DNA from 4 places in the Paenibacillus sp. MB22_1 genome. Region 2 is predicted to be linked to each of the others. Evidence: predicted binding sites of a transcription regulator. Region 2 holds the regulator's gene; each other region holds the start of a gene.
What was found. The regulator Rex, encoded in region 2, represses fermentation and respiration genes when NADH is low (regulators of the CRP and FNR family bind a similar motif). The targets are predictions, from matches to a motif close to TTGTGAAATATTTCACAA.
Positions count from the first base shown of each region.

Region 1: ACL02P_RS05520 (polymer-forming cytoskeletal protein) is a predicted target of Rex. The motif match lies at 1,489-1,506, and genes of this name have one in related genera.
Region 3: ACL02P_RS10055 (DUF2249 domain-containing protein) is a predicted target of Rex. The motif match lies at 1,841-1,858, and genes of this name have one in related genera.
Region 4: hydE ([FeFe] hydrogenase H-cluster radical SAM maturase HydE) is a predicted target of Rex. The motif match lies at 2,384-2,401, and genes of this name have one in related genera.

Region 1 covers NZ_JBLADV010000001.1:1,192,779-1,197,650, forward strand. Annotated here, with positions in the region: gene ACL02P_RS05505 (serine hydrolase domain-containing protein) at 1-287, opposite strand, end outside; gene ACL02P_RS05510 (YnfA family protein) at 304-630, opposite strand; gene ACL02P_RS05515 (thioredoxin family protein) at 800-1,117, shown strand; gene ACL02P_RS05520 (polymer-forming cytoskeletal protein) at 1,586-2,128, shown strand; gene ACL02P_RS05525 (hypothetical protein) at 2,171-2,896, opposite strand; gene ACL02P_RS05530 (helix-turn-helix transcriptional regulator) at 3,030-3,860, shown strand; gene ACL02P_RS05535 (multidrug efflux MFS transporter) at 3,978-4,872, shown strand, end outside.
Region 2 covers NZ_JBLADV010000001.1:1,079,793-1,084,664, reverse strand. Annotated here, with positions in the region: gene ACL02P_RS04990 (hypothetical protein) at 1-490, opposite strand, end outside; gene ACL02P_RS04985 (DUF5590 domain-containing protein) at 745-1,230, opposite strand; gene ACL02P_RS04980 (amidohydrolase) at 1,291-2,589, opposite strand; gene ACL02P_RS04975 (redox-sensing transcriptional repressor Rex) at 2,586-3,230, opposite strand; gene dinG (ATP-dependent DNA helicase DinG) at 3,271-4,872, opposite strand, start outside.
Region 3 covers NZ_JBLADV010000001.1:2,126,742-2,131,613, forward strand. Annotated here, with positions in the region: gene ACL02P_RS10045 (DRTGG domain-containing protein) at 1-899, opposite strand, end outside; gene ACL02P_RS10050 (YwiC-like family protein) at 951-1,691, opposite strand; gene ACL02P_RS10055 (DUF2249 domain-containing protein) at 1,926-2,159, shown strand; gene ACL02P_RS10060 (hypothetical protein) at 2,176-2,535, shown strand; gene ACL02P_RS10065 (DUF2249 domain-containing protein) at 2,536-2,772, shown strand; gene ltrA (group II intron reverse transcriptase/maturase) at 2,865-4,283, opposite strand; partial or broken gene ACL02P_RS10075 (SPASM domain-containing protein) at 4,716-4,872, opposite strand, start outside.
Region 4 covers NZ_JBLADV010000002.1:1,262,263-1,267,134, reverse strand. Annotated here, with positions in the region: gene mazG (nucleoside triphosphate pyrophosphohydrolase) at 1-1,230, shown strand, start outside; gene ACL02P_RS17735 (HU family DNA-binding protein) at 1,425-1,697, shown strand; gene ACL02P_RS17730 (RNA-binding S4 domain-containing protein) at 1,697-1,978, shown strand; gene hydE ([FeFe] hydrogenase H-cluster radical SAM maturase HydE) at 2,483-3,541, shown strand; gene ACL02P_RS17720 (2-oxoacid:acceptor oxidoreductase family protein) at 3,642-4,634, shown strand; gene ACL02P_RS17715 (thiamine pyrophosphate-dependent enzyme) at 4,698-4,872, shown strand, end outside.

The DNA of each region.
Region 1 (4,872 bases), 110 kb from region 2:
GTTAACAGATGACGCAACGTAATCTCACGTTTTCGCTCATCCGGATCTTCCTCCAGCTGCGGATAGAAGCAGCGAATCGGAGTGTCGGGAGGCGGCAGGAGACCGCGGTCCCAGGCGATGCAGAACAGGGCGGAGAGAAAGCTCTTCGTACAGGAGTTAATTTTGGCGAGCTCGTCCACAATTTGTTCGTTCCGGTAATGTTCAAGCACCAGCCTGCCTTGGGTGTGGATTAAACAGCTTCTTAAATCAAGCGGCGCGATGGCTGCCGAAATGGAAGATAAGTTCATAACCTGGATGTCCTTTCTAATGTCGTGGTGCCCAGAGAATAATGGAGACGCCGATCAGACAAATGGCGGCGCCAAGCCAATCGTAGAGATCGGGGGTTTTCTTGTCCACCCACCAGCCCCATAACACAGCGAGCGCAATAAATACGCCGCCATACGCTGCATAAACGCGGCCAAAGTTTGGAAACTTCTGCAGTGTTGGGATGATGCCATATACGATCAAAATCAGGCTGCCAGCGATTCCGTACCATAGCGGTTTGGATTCGCGCAACCACAGCCAAACTAAATAGCCACCGCCGATTTCGGCGAGTCCGGCGACAACAAACAAGAGGATTGCGAGGAGCATGATGCAGCCCCGTCCTTTCACGTTATTTTTACCAAAGATTGTACCATGGATCCGCGAAGATGAAACCTTGATGAAGACGCTGGCGTCTTTGCACGGATGCGCTATAATCAATGTAGAGCAAATTTTCAAAATTAAACTATCAAAACTACAATTAAAGGAGTGGATCCGGATGGAACGTGTCCAATCGGAATCGCAATTCGAACAATTAATTCAAAGAGATCAGTATACGGTGATCAAATTTGATACGACCTGGTGCCCGGATTGCAAGAACCTCGACCGGTTTATCGGGGATATCATCCAGGAGCATCCGGACAAAGAGTTCTACGCGATGGATGCAGAGGAATTCCAGCCGCTGGCTGAAGCCAATGAGGTGCGAGGGATTCCCAGCCTGCTCGTCTATAAAAACGGGGAGAAAATCGCCCACCTGCACAGCAAATTCGCCAAGACGCCGGGGCAAGTCCGCGAATACTTGGAGAGCTTAGCTTAAAGCGGCAGAAGGGATGTTCTTCGCCCAACCTTAATAAGGGGATGAGGAACATGAAAATTACGTCGACTTGACTGTAGCCGGCATCGGACGATTGAGTTTCCATACGCAGGATGAGTTCTCGCTAGCCGCTCTCGGACGGATGGAGGCCGAGGTTTAAATTACGCGTTCAGGGCTGATACCCTTGGATTTGTGGTGGTAACCCGCGCATCCGCCCGAGCCAATTCCGTGATGCCATCCCACAGCACACGGCGGCTCCGCGTATCAAGTCCGGTTGTAGGTTCGTCGAGGAACAGTACCGGGCGGCAGCGGTCAAGTCGAACTTACGAGGTTTTGAGGAGGGAGCGTCAAAGATGAACAAGCTGTGACCAACAATGTGAAATTTCGCACATATAAGTGAAAAAAATCACATTAACAAAAGCCGCTTTTTTTTATAATTCAAACTGAAGAGAAAAACAGGAGGGAAACAACATGAAAATGGTCAAAGGATTGGTTGTAGCCGGGCTTGCTGCAGCACTGCTGGCAGGTTGCGGTTCGAATGACGGGAACTCGGCGGCAAACGCCAATAAACCTGCGGAGCAAACGGACGCCACCACATCGGCTTCGATCGTAAATCAAGCGGATGCGTTCGTGAATGCAGTGAGTGAGAAAGGGACTTGGATCATCGCGATTCTAAACGACTTGACGGTGGATCAAGATGTTGTTGTTGCCGGCGAATTCCACGATAAAAACGATGCGTCGAAGGACATCTACCGCAAGATCGCGTTGTATGCGCAGGATGAAGACCATAATGTTACTGCTTCTTACACCTTAACGGTTCCGAAATTGATCGTACAAAGTGAAAACCTGAGAATTCAAGGCGGTACCGTGAAAGGTGACGTATATGTAGAAGCGAACGGCTTCAACCTGTACGAAAACGCTACGATTGACGGCAACCTTTACTTCGCCAATGCCGACGTGCAAGCCAGCGCGAAAATCGACGGCAAAGTAACAGGTGCAACGGAAGTTAAATAACAGCAAAACGAAGGGCCAACCGAATGAGGTTGGCCTTGTTTTTTAGATGAAGAACGATTGGATGAAAACATAGATTCCTAAACCAATAATCGCGATACCGCTGATTTTACAGGAGACATAATAGAAATCGCTTGGTTCCGCCTCGCGCACCCATAACCCGTGTAAGGAGAGATGAAATAAGACGTTTTGCAGCTTCTCAAAGCGGAATAAGCTCCATCCGAAAAACATGAGCACATAGGAGCCGTAGTAGAGCAGCAAGCTCCCCTGTTTGCTGTGGTATTCGGGAAAGGCCGCTCGGACGATCATACTAGGACTATACAAGCCAACGTGTTCGTCGATGGGCTGGGGGACACCATTGATGTTCCATGAGATTTCAGGGACCAACTCGCCCTGATCGTCCAGCCACAACAAGATCTCGTCGTGCGCTTCCACCTGGAACCGCTCCCCTGACGGATAGATCACCTCATAGCGTGGAACCCACTGGGCTTCCAGAACGTGGACCTCATATTCCTGCCGATCGATACTTACCCGCTTTTGGCCCGGATCGTTACCGTTCATGACCACGACCTCTTGACCGTCATAGGATCGATACGTTACCGCCTGCGGCTCCTGATGGATCGGTCTGAATTTGTCCCCATGCAAGTAAAACACCGCTTCCGAAAAATAAGGCGCTGTCCAAACACTTATTCCAATAATAACGAGGAGTGCAATTAACAGCTGGGCCCGAGTCGTCCTTGTCCACCGGGTGAACCAAGGTTTTAACTCCACATTATTATCCTCCCCCCAATCAGATACTATATTTACGTCTTCTTAGGGGTGAGGTTGCGGTTTGCCCGTCCGTATGGTCTAATCGCAGTAGCTGCGTTCTGCAGCGGAAGTCTCGATCAGGAGGCGAGCGGTCATGAACCTGAACCATTTACATTTTCATATCCATTATTGCAATAGTAAGCAGCCGAATGACGGTAAGCAGCTAAGAAATCATATCCGTCGAACGCTTACGCACCACGAATTGCTGCTCGTCACCGGAGGAAAGGGCAGTATTACGTTGAACCGCAAGAAGCATCTCGTTCAAGAAGGCATGTTATTTTATATCCACGCGGGGTTACCCCATCACATTCAGATGGATGAAGCGGATCCAATCTGTTTCTATTCCGTCCACTATAGTTATGCGGGCATCCGCTTTGATGACGGGGCCTGGTCCATCGGGCAGGAAACCGAGCGCTTGCCGCTTCCGCCCATGCAGATTTTGCAGAACGGTTATTTGGTTGAGGATGCCTTTCGCCGGCTGGCGGCAGCCTGGTTCGCTAAACTGCCGGGGTATGAGCTGCTGACGAGAGCCGGGCTGGAGCAACTGCTGTATGAAATCTTGGTCCATGTGAAAAGACAAAATCAGAACCACGCGGTTGCGCTCAAAATCGAGAAAGTGATTCAGTATATGCGCGAGCATCTTGGCGAGCGGCTTACGTTGGCGGAGTTGTCGGATCTGGTGCATTTGTCCACGTATTATCTGTCGCGGGCTTTTAAACAGACGACCGGATTTACCGTCATTGAGTACTTTAACAAACTGAAGATCGATAAAGCCAAAGAGCTGATTCTAGAAAGTGATAAAAAAATCAAAGAAATCGCGTTGGAGCTCGGTTTCGCTGACGAATTCTACTTCAGTCGAATTTTTAAACGGACCGAAGGGATGAGCCCATCGGAATATTACAGCAAAATCGTCCATGGAGTTTAAGATAATGCATGGAGTAAAGCTAACCTTCGCGTTAATATTGTCCTGCAAGAATGTTCATCTTATTGTTCATCTGCGCGCGCAGGGAACAGGGGGGTTACAGAAGGAAGGCTTAAGGTTATGCCGATTTGGAAAAGAAATTTGATCGTTTGCTGGTTCGGCATGTTTGTGACAGGCGTGGGCATGAGCCAGCTTGCACCAATCCTGCCGCTTTACATCAAGGAGCTGGGAGTGGATCAGGCCGATGCGGTGTCCCGGTATTCGGGACTGGCCTTTGGCATCACGTTTATCGTCTCGGCGATTTTCTCGCCGATTTGGGGGCTTGCGGCTGATAAATTTGGCCGGAAACCGATGCTCTTACGGGCCAGCCTGGGGATGGCGATTATCATTGGGTGCATGGGGTTTGTCACCAATGTCCACATGCTGATCGCCCTTCGGTTCCTGCAAGGCATCATTACCGGCTACAGCACCGCTTGCACGACGCTGATTGCGACGCAAACGGACAAGGAGCACGCCGGCTGGGCACTAGGGCTCTTGTCTACGTCCAATATCGCCGGCTCGCTGCTAGGTCCAACGATCGGTGGATTTATCGCTGAACACGCCGGGCTTCAAGAGACCTTTTTCTTAACTGGCGGACTGATGCTGATCGCCTTCATCATGACGCTGTTGTTCGTGAAAGAGACGTTTGTGCGTTCGGAAGTGAAGGTGGCGGGCATGAAGGAAGTATGGGGCGCGCTTCCGGAAAAAAGCTTGACGGTGACGCTGTTCGCCACGTTCTTTATGCTGAGTGTCGCCATGTATTCGGTGGAGCCGGTCCTTACCGTGTACGTGAATGAAATCTCCCGTAACAGCAGCCATGTGGCGATGTTGGCCGGTATGATTTTCTCGGCATCCGGGTTGGCTAATATTTGGGCAGCGCCAAAGCTAGGGAAGCTGTCCGACCGGATTGGCGCTCATAAAGTGATGCTGGCAGCGCTCTTGGTCTCGGGGATCTTGTTTGTCCCGCAGGCGATGG
Region 2 (4,872 bases):
AAATGATAAATTTGCTGTATTGTCCGTCCGTTAAGGTGATATACACGTTCTTCTCATCCATCTCTGCCGTAGCTTTCAGCTTGCTGTTTTCTTGCTCCATCTGTTTCAATGCAGCTGTAATTTGTGTATATTGCTTATTTTCCATAGCCTGAGCAACGGTAAACATGGCGTTTTCCCACAGCTGGTCAAGTTCCGGCGAAGAATGATCCTCGATATCCAGCTTCAAAGTTCGGCTACCGATTTGCTTCTCCCCGTTCTTCTCAATTTGACGCACCAGAGCACCAAGATCCGTCCCCGGCTTTAAATTCAGCTTAAGCTCCAGCTCGTCCGCTTTCACGTTCATATCGACATGATTTACTCCATCTACACTCTTCACAATATTCTCCAGCGGACGCTCAATCGCCCACTGCCGATATAGGAACCATCCACCAAATAATACAAGGGCGGAAATAGCAATGCTTGCAGCAATTGGTCCAATACGCAGTTTCACGTGATGCCCCCCTTATCTATATAAACTATCAACTCTGTGATATATATTCCCGTATATCAAAACTACAAATATGAGTATATCACATCGTATATCAAATTTCGAAGAAAAGTGTGAAGATATTTAAAAATGAACGCTAGTAGTTCTACCCCGAAATGCTACTTTTTCTCAAGCCAAAAAATAAAACGGTTCCGCGATTCAGGCTCTTCGCCTAAACAACGAAACCGTTTATTTATGATTGATCCATAGCCCCCCTGTCAGCGGTTCGGCAGGGTGAACACTTCCGGCAAAGCTTCGCCGGTCGTGAAACTGAAAAACCGATAATAATGGTGGTCCTTCTCTTTATAGAACAGCTGCCACACCAATTGGTTATTGTATATGCCTGGCAGCAGCCGAACCACCCGGATCCCCGGCAACGATTGTTTGATGATCTCACGCATTTGGCTCTCGGACTTGCCATCGGACAGCAAGCGTACCTCTGGATCATGTCCTTCCCTTAACCAGACCATCATTTGGCGGCCGGATGCATCCTCCCCTTGCACGACCCAGGTAACTTCATCCCATACCGACTTCCAAACCTTGTCGCCCCGGACGAGATCCGTCTCCTGCTTCGCCTGCTGGATAGCGGCTCTTTCGGCTTTCCACGTATCCTCATGAATGTATAGATAAAACCGGTGGAGACCCAGGAGCACGATCAACAGAATCACGAGGGACAGCAGGATCCATTTCGTTCGCTTCCTCAAGCTACTCTTCCTTTCCCTTCCTAAGCAAGCAGCCTCCTTCAGGAAACCGCGCGCCGCTCATTATCGTGCCAACAGTCCCTCAAACGCCGCTTGCGCCTCGTAGCGGATGCGTTCTTCATCCAGTGTCAGACAAGCACCGTGCTTGACTACCTGCTTACCGTTGACCCAGACATGCTCTACATCTTTGGCGCCAGCGGAATAAACGGTATGGGAGATATAATCCGTTCTCGGCAGGAAATGGGCTTGCTCCGTATTTAAGGCGATGATATCCGCCTTCATGCCAGCAGCCAGCTTGCCTGTATTTTGCAAGAAGACCGATTTCGCGCCGTATTCCGTCCCCATTTTCAGAGCTTCCAGCGCAGGAACCGCCGTTGGATCGCCGGATACGCCTTTATGAATCAGCGCAGCCAAACGAATCTCCTCCAGCATATCCAGGTTATTATTGCTCGCCGGACCGTCAGTACCCAGCGATACAACTACGCCCTTCTTCAGGAGTTCCGGTACGCGGGCGACCCCGCTGGCCAGCTTCAGGTTACTGCCTGGGTTATGCGAGATGGTAACGCCGTGCGCTGCCAAGATGTCGATTTCCTCGTCCGTCAAATGCACAGCGTGGGCAAGCAGGGTCGGGCGGGAGAACATCCCCAGCTTCAGCAAATGTTCTACCGGGCGGACGCCGTAATCGTTAACGTTCTGCTCTACCTCGGCGCGCGTCTCCGACATATGCGTGTGCATCGGCAAATCGAGATCATGGGCAGCTTGCACAAATTTCTCGATAAAGGCTGGCGGGCAGGTGTATGGTGCATGCGGCGACATCATCGTGGTGATGCGGCCTTCTGCCTTGCCGTGCCAGTTCTGAGCAAACGCGATCGCTTCTTTGAGCTTCTGATCTTGCTCTTCCGGGGAGCACAACCCGATGGCCCCGCGCATCAACACGGCGCGAATACCCGATTCCTCCACGACTTTGGCCACTTCGTCCATGTGATCGTACATATCCAGGAACGTCGTCGTCCCGCCCTTGAGCATTTCCAACACAGATAACGCCGTACCGGCATACACATCCGCCGCAGTAAATTTGGCTTCCATCGGCCACATTTTCTCCTGCAGCCAGGTTTGCAGCACCATATCATCCCCATAGCCGCGCAGCAGCGACATCGCCGCATGGCCATGGGTATTGATCAGGCCCGGCAGGAACAACAACCCTTTGCCGTCCAACGTTTCGGCGCCTTCCACGCCTTCCGGGCGCTCTTCGCCAATATAGCTGATCGTATCGCCCTCAACGAGCATATATCCGTGAATTACAGGACGGTCCGCATTTAAGACGGCAAACGTCCCGTTCTTAATTAACCATTTACGACTCATACGTTGCTTGTTTCCTTTCCGTCTTCCAAGTAGTAAGCCAAGCTCAGCAAATCAGTAGTGAAGTCAGCCGCATGGATCCGAACTTCCGGCGGAACCTTCAGAATCGTTGGCGCGAAGTTCAGAATCGCACCGATTCCGGCGGCAACCAGCTCATCCGCTACGCGTTGCGCCTCCGTATCCGGCACGGTGATGATGCCGATGCGGATATTTTTCGCCCGGACGGTTTCCGCCAGCTCTTCGATCGGCTGAATCGTGATGTTGTTGATCTGCTTGCCGATCTTAGCCGGTGAAGCGTCGAACACCGCAACAATCTTCATATTATCCTTCAAATACGCATTATAATTCGAAAGGGCTTGCCCCAGATTCCCGGCACCCACCAGCGCGACGTTAATCTGTTGGTCCAGATTGAGAATTTGTTGAATTTTTTCAATCAAATAAGCGACATCGTAGCCGATCCCCTTCCGGCCAAAATCGCCGAAATAAGCCAAATCCTTACGGATTTGCGCCGGATTGAGATCCAGCTTCTGTCCGAGCTCCTGGGAGGACACCGTTGGCACCTCCCGTCGGCTGAGTTCATTTAAGAAACGCAGGTAAACCGGCAGTCTGCGGACGACAGCGTCCGAAATTTTATCTGACTTCATGCTTGTTCCCCCTATTCTTCAATGCGATCTATGAAGCGGCTTAGGCTTCGGGATTTAACCATTCCGAGATGCGCGGAACCATCTGAGTTAATGGCATATGCTCCATCTTCGGTCCGGGCAAAGAGTATAAGAAATATTTTCCATAATAAGATTCCAGGATCCGGGTATCATAAACGATCACGATGCCGCGGTCCTGCGACGAGCGGACAAGTCGTCCGAATCCTTGCTTAAAGCGGATAACCGCTTGCGGGACGGACAGTTTCATGAATGGATTCTTCTTCTCCCGCTGCAGGCGTTCGCTCTTCGCTTCCATCAGCGGGTGGTTTGGCGGCTGGAACGGCAAGCGTACGATCGCTAAACTGGTCAGCGCCTCGCCAGGAATATCCACCCCTTCCCAAAAGCTGCTTGTCCCGAGCAGCACCGATGCGCTGTTCCCTTGGAACCGCCGGGTCAGTTTGGTGCGGCTGCCGCTGTCCATCCCTTGTCCGATCACCGTGATTCCCTCCGCTGCGAGCAGTTCCTTCAGCGGGTCATACACCTGCCTGAGCATCCGATAGGATGTAAACAGCACCAGCATGCGACCTTGCGTCGCCACCGCGGCATCCGCCAGCGATTGCACCAGCGTATGAATGAAATGGTCATCCCCCACGCTGCCCTTCACACTTGGAAAATCGCGCGGGATCACCAGCAACGCCTGATCGCGGTAGTTAAACGGCGAGGGCAGCATCGCTGTGATCAACCGATCCTCTTCCGCCGCCTCAGTCAAGCCAAGCTGCTCGATCATATATTGGAACGATTTATCCACCGATAAAGTCGCGGACGTCATTACGACGCTCTTCTTCCGGTCGAAGAAAAATTGCTTCAATTGAGCGCTGACGTCAATCGGCACCGCATACATTTGGAGCGACCGGCTACGGAAGTTCCCGTTCGCCTCCATCCAATAGACGGTGTCCTCGCTCTCCAGCTTCATGAAGAAGCGCAGCGCTTCCCGTTCCCCGGCTAAATCTTTAAACAAGCCGCTGATATCGGTGATCAGGCTCTCCGCTGCATAATCGTCCTGCTCTTCTCGGATTTCGGACAGGAGGCGCTCCCCTTTCCGAAGCACGTCGCCAAGACCTACGTAAATTTGATTTTCGAGCGCGGTCAGCGTCTCCCAATCCTTTGGTTTTCGATTCGGCAACAGCCGGTACACGAATTGCCCGGGATCGCCAGGGGCGGCGTCGCTGCGGTCAGGCATCAAGCTGAACAGCAGCTCGCTGAGCTTGTCCCAGCTCTCCTTCACGTCCACCAGCGTTGGATAGATTCCGTCGATGACTGAGCACCATTCTGAGGCTTTCTCCGCGCCCGACGCTTCAAGCGAGCTGCGAAGGTTGGCCAGCTGCCCCGTCTTGCTGTCTTTAAATAACCGGGTCAGCGTATGCACGACCGTAAAATACTTCATATGAATCCCCAAATGCTTGCCGGCCACATCCTCTAAATGATGCGCTTCATCGATAACCAGCCGCTCGTAACCCGGCAGCAGCTGATGCCCCGCCTGGATGTCCGTAAACAGCTTAGAGTGGTTCGTAATGACCACGTCCGCGACACCGGCTTCGTGTTTTGCGCGATGATAGAAGCATTTGCGGAACCAAGGACAGGATCG
Region 3 (4,872 bases), 1.0 Mb from region 2:
ACCAGCTTCCGGTTGCGGTCCACGACAGGCAAGAAGTCGATCCCTTCCCAGACCATGATTTGCGCTGCCGAAGCGAGCGATGTCTGCAGGCCAACGGTGATCGGATGGCGGGTCATGCATTTCTCAATCGGCTGGTCGCCGCTCAGCTCTTCGACGTTCTTCCGGCTGACGATCCCGATGACCCGGTTCCACTCGTCCACCACCGGAAAATGCTGCTGCCCCGTCTCTAAAGACAACTGATCAAAATCGGAAATGTTGCTGGTCGCCTTCAGCATGCTCACCCGCGGTTTGCGGCTGACGATGTCTTCCACCAGCATGATTTTTTTCTTAATCAAACGGTCAAATAACGCCCGGTTAATCATCGATGCGACGGTAAACGTGTCGTGACGCGAGGAGATGATCGGCAATGCCAGCTTGTCCGCCAGCGTCTTCACCTCGCGGCTCGTCCCGAACCCCCCGGTGATCAATACCCCGGCGCCTTGCTCCAGGGCAAGTGAATGGGCATTATCGCGGTTCCCGATGATCAGCAGGCTGCCGGCGTCAATGTATCTGGCCATGGCATCGATTTTCATCGCGCCAATGACATACTTGTTCAGCGTTTTGTTCAATCCTTCTCCGCCGCCCAGCACATGACCTTCGACGATCTCAACCACATCGCCAAAGGTGAGCTGGTCCGAGATGTTGCGCGGCTTCTTCTCCACGCGAACCGTGCCGATCCGTTCCTTCGTAATGACGATCCCGAGATTCTCCGCTTCCTTCACCGCCCGGTAGGCGGTACCTTCACTTACCCCCAGCGCTTTGGCCAGCTTGCGCACGGAGATTTTCGTTCCAATCTTGAGTCCTTCGATATGTTGGAGCAGCTGTTCGTGTTTTGTTACGCTTTCTTCCGGTCCCTCCAACTGTTATACCCCCTGCCCGAATCTGTACTATTCTGTATTCATTATACACATTCAGGCGTAGGTCATCCAGAAGGCGGCAAGAACAATAACAGAATAGACAATTTCCAGCATGCCGGACTGCTTGGCGGTAATCCCCGTCCGCGGGAACCAGACCGCTCTAGCCAGCAGGATCAATGCGGCGATCCACAGCGCCGGAGAGAGCAGCCATACGGCCAAGATCATCAGCATAACGTGGTAGGCTACGGAGTAGCAATAGAATCGCTTATTATTCCGTTCGCGGATGATGGTTTTCACGTAAAAAGCGGTCCCTACAAAATACAACGTGCTGATCAGGAACAGTTCCGTGGCGAGCCGAAGATCGGTTCCTCCTCCAAGCTGATACGAGATAAACACCATCAAGCTGAATTGCACGATCGCCGCGATGTCGTTCAGCAGAGCGCGTTCGCGCTTCTGCTTGGCATAGAAGGCATTCACCCCAAACAGCGGCACGAACAGGAGAGCCAACTTCAGCACCTCGGGGCGAAGCAGGACCAAAGTGAGCGCCGCAGGGACCAGCAACGCACCGTAGAGCAGCAAAGGCTTGCGGTATCGGTCGGCTTTGGCTTTGGTCTTGGCTTTTCCCCTCCGAATCCATTGCAGCAAAGGAAACATAAACAGATAAATGAGAAGCCAGCACACAAACAACAAACCGTGGATCGCCCCGGGGGTAGAGGCGAGCATGCCAAACAGAAACGGAACGATCAGCATGGCCCAGGCTCCATGTTGATTCGGGATGTAATCTCGGACGCGCATGTTATCGGTTCCTCCTTCTAATCGTGAGCCATCAAATTCAAATTACGCACATTATAATCGTCCGGCATCGGCACCCAAGTGACAGAAATCACTTGATTCATGGCAGCTTCCGGACAAATCCGCCGAGAAATTTTTGACGGTTTCGCATCTTGTGACTGATATCACAATCCCGCTCAAGTCCGTTGCTATAATGGGGGCGAATCGTTAAATTCTAAACATTTAGGAGGACTTCCCATGAGTCAATTCAAAGCTACTGTCAACGCCACCGAATATCCGCCGCAGCTCAAGCATAAGACCATTTTTGCAACCTTTAATTCCCTGGAGCCGGGGGAAGCGATGCTGCTGATTAACGACCATGACCCGGTACCGCTCCGGTTTCAGTTCGAGGCCATGCATCCCGGCGGTTTCACTTGGGAGTACATTGAGCAGGGGCCAGAGATGTTCCAGGTGAAAATCGGCAAAAACTAAGCAGGGGGAATGCCCTATGGCAACGATTACGGTTGTCGATGAGAAAACAATTAAGATTGCCGTCGAGCTCGAGGATGCGTTACGGATGATTGAGGAAGCGGAAAGCAATCTGGAACGCTATGCCAGCGAGATCCTCACCATCGCGGAAAAAATGCCGGAATTCCAATACACCTATTTCTGTTTCTATGCCTACGATACTTCCGCTTTGTTTGAAAAAATGCTGGGGATCGATCCAAAGCAGTATTTGTCCTTCTCGCTGGATGCGCCGGACTCGTTCTTCTATACGCTGTACGGCGGCATGAAGGGACTCAGCGGTGCAGCTCGGCTCTGCCAAGCATTTGCCGCCGAACGGACGGACGTGGAGGTGAATCCATAAATGGCAAACCAGATCGTTGAACTCGACGTTCGGCCGATTCTTCGCCGCGGCGAAGAGCCGTTCAGCGTTATTATGGACACGGTTGGGAAGCTGCAGGAGGGTGACAGCCTTGTTCTGCACGCCACAATGAAGCCCGTCCCGCTCCTGAAGGTGCTTGAAGGTAAGGGCTACCGTCATGAATGCGAACAACTGGCAGCGGATCATTGGAAGGTGACATTTGAACCGATTCAAGCTTAGGTTTTTGCAGAAATCGGGTAGGAGGCTACCCATTAATTGGGCAGCCGACCTCCCACACCACCGTACGTACCGTTCGGTATACGGCGGTTCCATTAGGAATGCGCAGTAACTTGTCGATAATAATCAGAAAAGAAAAGGAATCCGAGGTTCTTCAGCCTATTGTTACCGAGGGACTTCGAGAGGATTGGGCTATTGGAGATTCTCCAATAGCCCTTTCTTGTGTTTGCGTATTCCCACGCCTTCTGTTCATGAATTCCGAGCGATATAAGCCTTTCGAGTTTCGTCCTCACTCGTTTCCATTGCTTCCAGAAGACCATTCGGATACGCCTTCTCATCCATTTATCAGTGGTTTGGAGTAGTTGTTTCATGTCAGCAAGCTTGAAATAATTTACCCATCCCATGATGTAACGCCTAAGCTTCAGCGCCCGGTCGGTGTTGCCCATTCCGTTGCTTCTCGACGTTAGCTCTTTCACTTTAGCTTTCATCTTGGATACGGATTTGGGATGGATTCTGACCCGCGTTTCCCCTTTGCTCTGGTAGAATGAGAAGCCAAGAAATTTAACTTTTGTCGCATCGTCCACGATCGTTTTCTCCCGGTTTACCTTGAGAAACAACTTCTTCTCGATGTAAGGGAGAATTTTCGTCAGGGTACGCTCCGCACTCCTCCTGCTCCGGCAGAATATGAGCATATCGTCTGCGTATCGCACGAATCGATGTCCTCTTGCTTCCAGTTCCTTGTCCAATTCATTCAGCATGATATTGCTGAGAATCGGACTTAGGTTCCCTCCCTGCGGTACGCCGATTTCCGTGTCCTCAAACTTATGCTTCACGACGACTCCCGCCCGGAGATACTTATGGATGAGCGAGATCACTCGTCCGTCTTTGATCGTTCTTGAAAGCACCTCGATGAGCTTGCTTTGGTTGACGGTGTCAAAGTATTTCTCCAAGTCCATATCCACCACGTAACGATATCCCTCTTGCACGTATTGTTGGCTTCGTTTCATCGCGTGGTGTGCGCTCCGTTTGGGTCGGAATCCGTAGCTGTTGTCTGAAAACTGCCTCTCATAAATTGGCGTAAGCACTTGGGCGATTGCCTGCTGGATGACTCGGTCAACCACTGTTGGAATGCCAAGGTTTCTCTTCTTTCCGTTCTCTTTGGGAATCTCTACCCTTCGAACGGGATTCGGGCGGTACTTGCCGCCCAAGATCAGTTGCTTGATGGTCTCGCCGTTGTCTCTGAGATATTGTAGAAGTTCATCTACTCCCATCCCGTCGATTCCGTGCGATCCCTTGTTCGCTTTGACTCTCTTGAATGCTTCGTTCAAGTTGTCCCTGCTAACGATTTTCTCAAGCAACCGGTCCTTCGACTCGGTTGCGTTGGTGTCGTCGGTTTCGGTTATCCTCGCAGGACTGTGCACTCCCGCATATCCTTCGTGTTCCGCACTATTCTTTTGCAGAGAGTCTTCCGTTAGAAGTTGGCTGCCCTTGGCTCCTGTTTCGGTAACTTTCATTGACTTCACCTCCTAAGGTTCAGCCCTTCCCTCGAACCGTCGACTGTTCGCGGTACTATGGCGTCTGCTGACTTCTCATGATAAATCTTGTTTCAACCGTGATTCGAAGTGCATCTCCTCACGTCCATGAGACCTCCCACGGTAAGACGATTCACTTTCCTTCCATATACCCACATCATTTACATTGGTACGTCCGTGTAGTTAATTGGACTTCGTCTTGTTTAGCAGACTCATCCCGTATCCTATGCCTGATGATGTTCGTGTTCCTTGGGCCGGAAGTTTGCCTCCAGCTTCCTTTGGATTCCACCTCGCGGTGGACACCCTTGCTCTTGGCTAGTGGTTGGTAACTACAAACCCCCACAGTGGACTTTCACCACCTAGTTAATCGCCATGCGTGGCACACCAAGAAAAGGAGGCCGCTCGGCCTCCTTATTATTTTTGTTGTTGTGAAAATCCTCGTGGAATATATGCGCAATACGGATCGCTCTCCAAATAATCGCCGGTAACCGCATAAGCCCTCGCTCTTGAACCTCCGCACAGCTCCTTAAATTCGCAGACGCCGCATTTTCCCTTCAGCAAGGATTTGTCC
Region 4 (4,872 bases), on a different contig from region 2:
GTATACGCTGTTCCTGGGCATCCGCTGGTTGCCGAAGCGACGGTGAAGCTGTTGCGGGAACGCTGTCCGGAGCATGGAATCTCGCTCGATATCATCGGCGGGGAGAGCTTCCTGGACGAGGCCTTCGTTCGTCTGGGCTTCGATCCGATCGAAGGGTTCCTCCTGTTAGACGCCTCGGAGGTCCGGGGGGAAGCGATCGATCCGAGACGGCATACGTTAATAGGGCAAGTTTATGACCAGATCACTGCTTCGGAAGTCAAGCTGGGGTTAATGGAGCTGCTGCCTGACGATTATCCGGTCGTTGTGGGACATGCCCTTGGGGTGGCGGGACAGGAGCGGATCGAGCGGGTTCCGCTGTTTGAACTGGATCGTATGACCGGCTACGGGAACCTGTCTCTGGTCTATGTGCCGGCCAGCGAGGACGATACGCTTCGCAACCGCAGCTTCCAGCGGCTTCATGAGATCGTGTCGATTTTGCGCAGTCCGGGTGGATGTCCGTGGGATCGCGAGCAGACGCATGAATCGATTCGCAAAAATCTCATCGAAGAAACCTACGAGGTGCTGGAGACGATCGACGACGACGATCCCGACCACATGCGTGAGGAGCTTGGCGATCTGCTGCTGCAAATCATGCTCCATTCCCAGATGGAGGAGGAGACCGGCACTTTTACGGTGTATGATGTCATCCAGGAGCTGAATGAGAAGCTGATTTACCGCCATCCGCATGTCTTCGGCAATTTGAGTGCGGAGGATGCCGAGGCGGCGCTGAACAACTGGGAAGCGATGAAGGCCGAGGAGAAGAAACGCAAAGGCATCCAGCCGGAGCGCCAATCGGTCATCAGCGGGGTGCCGCGTGATTTGCCGGCATTGATGAAGGCATACAAGCTCCAGAAGAAGGCGGCCAAGGCCGGATTCGATTGGGAGGATATCGACGGGGTTTGGTCCAAGCTGGAGGAGGAGATCCGCGAGCTGAAGGAAGCCGTCGCGCAAAAGCAAGATCCTGAGTCGCAGGAGCTGGAGCTGGGCGACGTGCTGTTCTCGGTGGTGAATGCTGCCCGGTACATCGGAGTTGATCCGGAGCAAGCCCTCTCGCGGACGATCCGCAAATTTACGGAGCGGTTCCATTATGTCGAGGAACGGCTTCGCGAACAGGGCAAAACACCTGGCGACAGCACATTAGCCGAAATGGACGCCTTATGGGACGAAGCTAAGTCGAAAGAACGGGAATGATGGGAGAAAAGGACTAAATTTCAGTTTTTTTGAGAAAAAAACAAAAAAAGTTCCTAAGAGTGCAGGATTTTTCAAATCAAGCAAGAATACTCATACAAAGATAACCATCTGGCGCTGGGTAGGCTTGAAGGCAGGCCTGAAGCCTATAGTGCCAAGGTATCACCTATTTCTTTAATTATTGGGAGGCATTATTAATGAACAAAACAGATCTGATCAACAACATTTCCAGCAAAAGCGGTTTGACGAAAAAAGACGTTGAATCCGTATTGAATGGTTTTCTCGGCGAAATTACCGATGCACTTGCTAGCGGCGACAAAGTTCAACTGATCGGCTTCGGTACATTCGAAACTCGCAAACGCTCCGGTCGTACGGGCCGCAACCCGCAAACCGGCAAAACAATCGAAATCCCAGCTTCCACAGTTCCGGCATTCAAAGCGGGCAACAAACTTAAAGAAGCTGTAAAATAATGCGTCTCGATAAATTCCTGAAGGTATCGCGGCTGATCAAGCGGCGCACCGTGGCGAAGGACGTCTCCGAACAAGGCAGAGTTCTGATCAACGGGCGCGAATCCAAACCGAGCAGTACGGTGAAGGTGGGCGACGAAATTACGGTTCAATTCGGCCAGAAGCTGGTGACCGTGCGCGTCGAACGTCTGGTCGAAACGACTCGTAAGGATGAAGCTGCTTCGATGTATACCTTAATCAAGGAAGAGCCCATCGCAAAAGAGACCGGTCTGGACTGGTCCTGACATAGTGACGCTCAGAGCATGTTCCGTTTCTTCGGGGCATGCTCTTTTTTAACCTCATGAGGTGTAAAAAATATCCTAGCCAAACTGTGAATTCATGATAATATAGTAAATACACTTACTAATGTTTTCGATAAGCACACATCTGCTTCTTAGAGAACACCTCTGAATCAACCTCATGTTTAAATCATCGACGCTGCACATGCGGCACACCTCTACGAAATGAAATCGCGCCTAACGATCAAGCAACTTTCATACTAACGATCGAACAACCAAACGAAGCAGGAAATGAAGAAACAGGCAACAACAAACCAACTAGAGCAGCAGATCCTATCGTCGCTCAGGCTGCAGCTCACTATTCAGAAACCGGGGTGATCCAATCAACGAAGATAATTTAAAACGCTTACAAAGTGAAAATATTCACAACTATTTCGTTCATCATTTTTCACGACAGCCATAGGGTATACCAAGGTCCATAATCCAGTCTATCCAAAGGATGATTGCCTGATGAAACAGCTCGTGCACAAGCTCTATGCGCGGGGAGAGCTCTCCAAGGAGGAGCTCGTCGATCTACTGGAGCATATGGATGTCGAAACGCGCAAGGAGCTCTTCCGATTGGCCCGTCTAAGGCGGGAGCAGGCTTACGGGGACAAGGTGTATATGCGCGGTTTGATTGAATTTTCAAGCTACTGCCGGCGGAACTGCTTGTATTGCGGACTGCGGGCCGGGAATCGCGAAGCGGAGCGTTATCGGCTCAGCCCGGAGGAGATTCTCGAATGCTGCCGGGAAGGATACGAGCTGGGCTTCCGCACGTTTGTGCTCCAAAGCGGGGAGGATCCCTGGTATACGGCCGATCTGCTGGCTGCCTTAATCCGGGAGATCAAAGCGGAGTTTCCGGATGCGGCCATCACCTTATCCATCGGCGAGCGGGAGGCGGAAACCTACCGATGGCTGTATGAAGCGGGGGCGGATCGCTTTTTGATGCGTCATGAAACCGCTTCCCGAAGATTGTACGAGGCGCTGCATCCTTCAATGTCCTTTGATCACCGGCGCCAATGTTTGGAGACGCTGCAGTCGATCGGCTATCAAGTTGGTGCAGGCTTTATGGTCGGGTTGCCCGGCCAGACCGCGGAGGATTTAGCGGAGGACTTGAACTATCTCCAAACGCTAAACCCAGACATGATTGGCATTGGCCCGTTTATTCCCCATGATCAGACCCCGCTTGGCAATGCGAAGGCCGGATCGCTGGAGGATACACTGGTTATGGTCGCGCTGGCCCGCCTGTTCCTTCCCGAAGCCTTAATTCCCGCGACAACCGCGCTTGGTACGTTACACCCGGAAGGAAGGGAGTTGGCGCTGAAGGCCGGGGCCAATGTGGTCATGCCCAATCTGTCACCCGTTGCCGTCCGCAAGAAATACGCTTTGTACAACAACAAAATCTGCACGGGTGATGAATCCGCCCAGTGCAGGCATTGCCTTGAGCTCCGGATTGAAGCCGCGGGCTTTTCCGTAGATATGGGAAGGGGGGACAGCCTGAAGGCGCTGGCAAGCCGCCGTCATGCTTAGTCATCGTTGCACAGAAGTCGGTTGAGTCAAGAGATGAGGCATTTTTATTTCGTTATTATTCGTGAATTATTTCACAAAAAACGTAGAGGAGACATGGCGAATGAGCATATTGACCAAAACCAATGACCTTGGCTTTTTTGAAATTCGGCTGGAATCTATCGGCGGGCTCGGCGCCAACCTGGCCGGGAAGATGCTGGCGGAATCCGGGGTGCTTGGGCTCGGCCTAAATGGAGCAAGCTTCTCGTCTTATGGTTCGGAGAAGAAGGGCTCCCCGGTGAAGAGCTTTATCCGCTTTTGCGAGCCGGACGTGGAGATCCATGACCACAGTCCAATCGAGGAACCCCACGTCATCGGCGTGTTCCACGAAGCGTTGCACAAAACGGTAAATGTCCTAAGCGGCTTGAAGCCGGACGGAATCGTATTGGTGAACTCAACCCGCGATTTTGAGGAAATTCGGCGCGACCTGATGTTCCCTTACGGGACGCTCGCTGTGGTGGACGCGATGGGGATTGCCATTGACGAGCATACGAAGGTGAACACCTCGATGCTGGGGGCGTTGTTCCGGATATGCGATTTTTTGGATCCAGATTCGATGCGCGAAGTGATTCAGCATACATTCCAGAAAAAATACCCGCACTTGGTGGAGCCCAATCTGCGTACGTTCGACCGGGGGTATCATGAGGTGCGCTTCCAGACGATCCCGGCTCCCGAGGGGGTACAAGGGATACAATTCGAACGGCCGCAGCCGCTGCTCGGCTATAAGACGCAGGCGCCGGGCGGCATTATCCGGGCGCAGGGCAACAGCCTGCTGAAGGATTTGAGCGGCTCCCGGCAGGGTTTTGTGCCGGAGCTGGATACGGACAGCTGCATCCATTGTGCTAACTGCGACTCGGTTTGTCCCGATCTTTGCTTCGTGTGGGAAGCTGGGGAGGACAAGAAGGGGCGCCCGCAAATGTTCTTGAGCGGAATCGACTACCAATATTGCAAAGGTTGCCTGAAATGCGTGGAAATCTGCCCAACGGGGGCGCTTAGCATGCGTCGGGAGGAACCCGGATATGCCGACAGCCACCGCGTCGCTCACGTCTTTCAGTAGAGGTTTTTTTCCAAGGTCAAGGTATTTTGAACTCGCAGAAGAGCCTAAAGGAGGACTTTATCGATGTCTATAACCGAAGAGAAAATCACGAAAATGACGCTGGCGGAACAAACGACGGCCTTCGAGTCAGGCAATGAAGCGGCAGCCATGGCGGCGGCTCAGATCAATTACCATGTGATGGGGTATTTTCCGATCACGCCGTCCACGGAGATCGCGCAAATACTGGACCAGAAGAAGT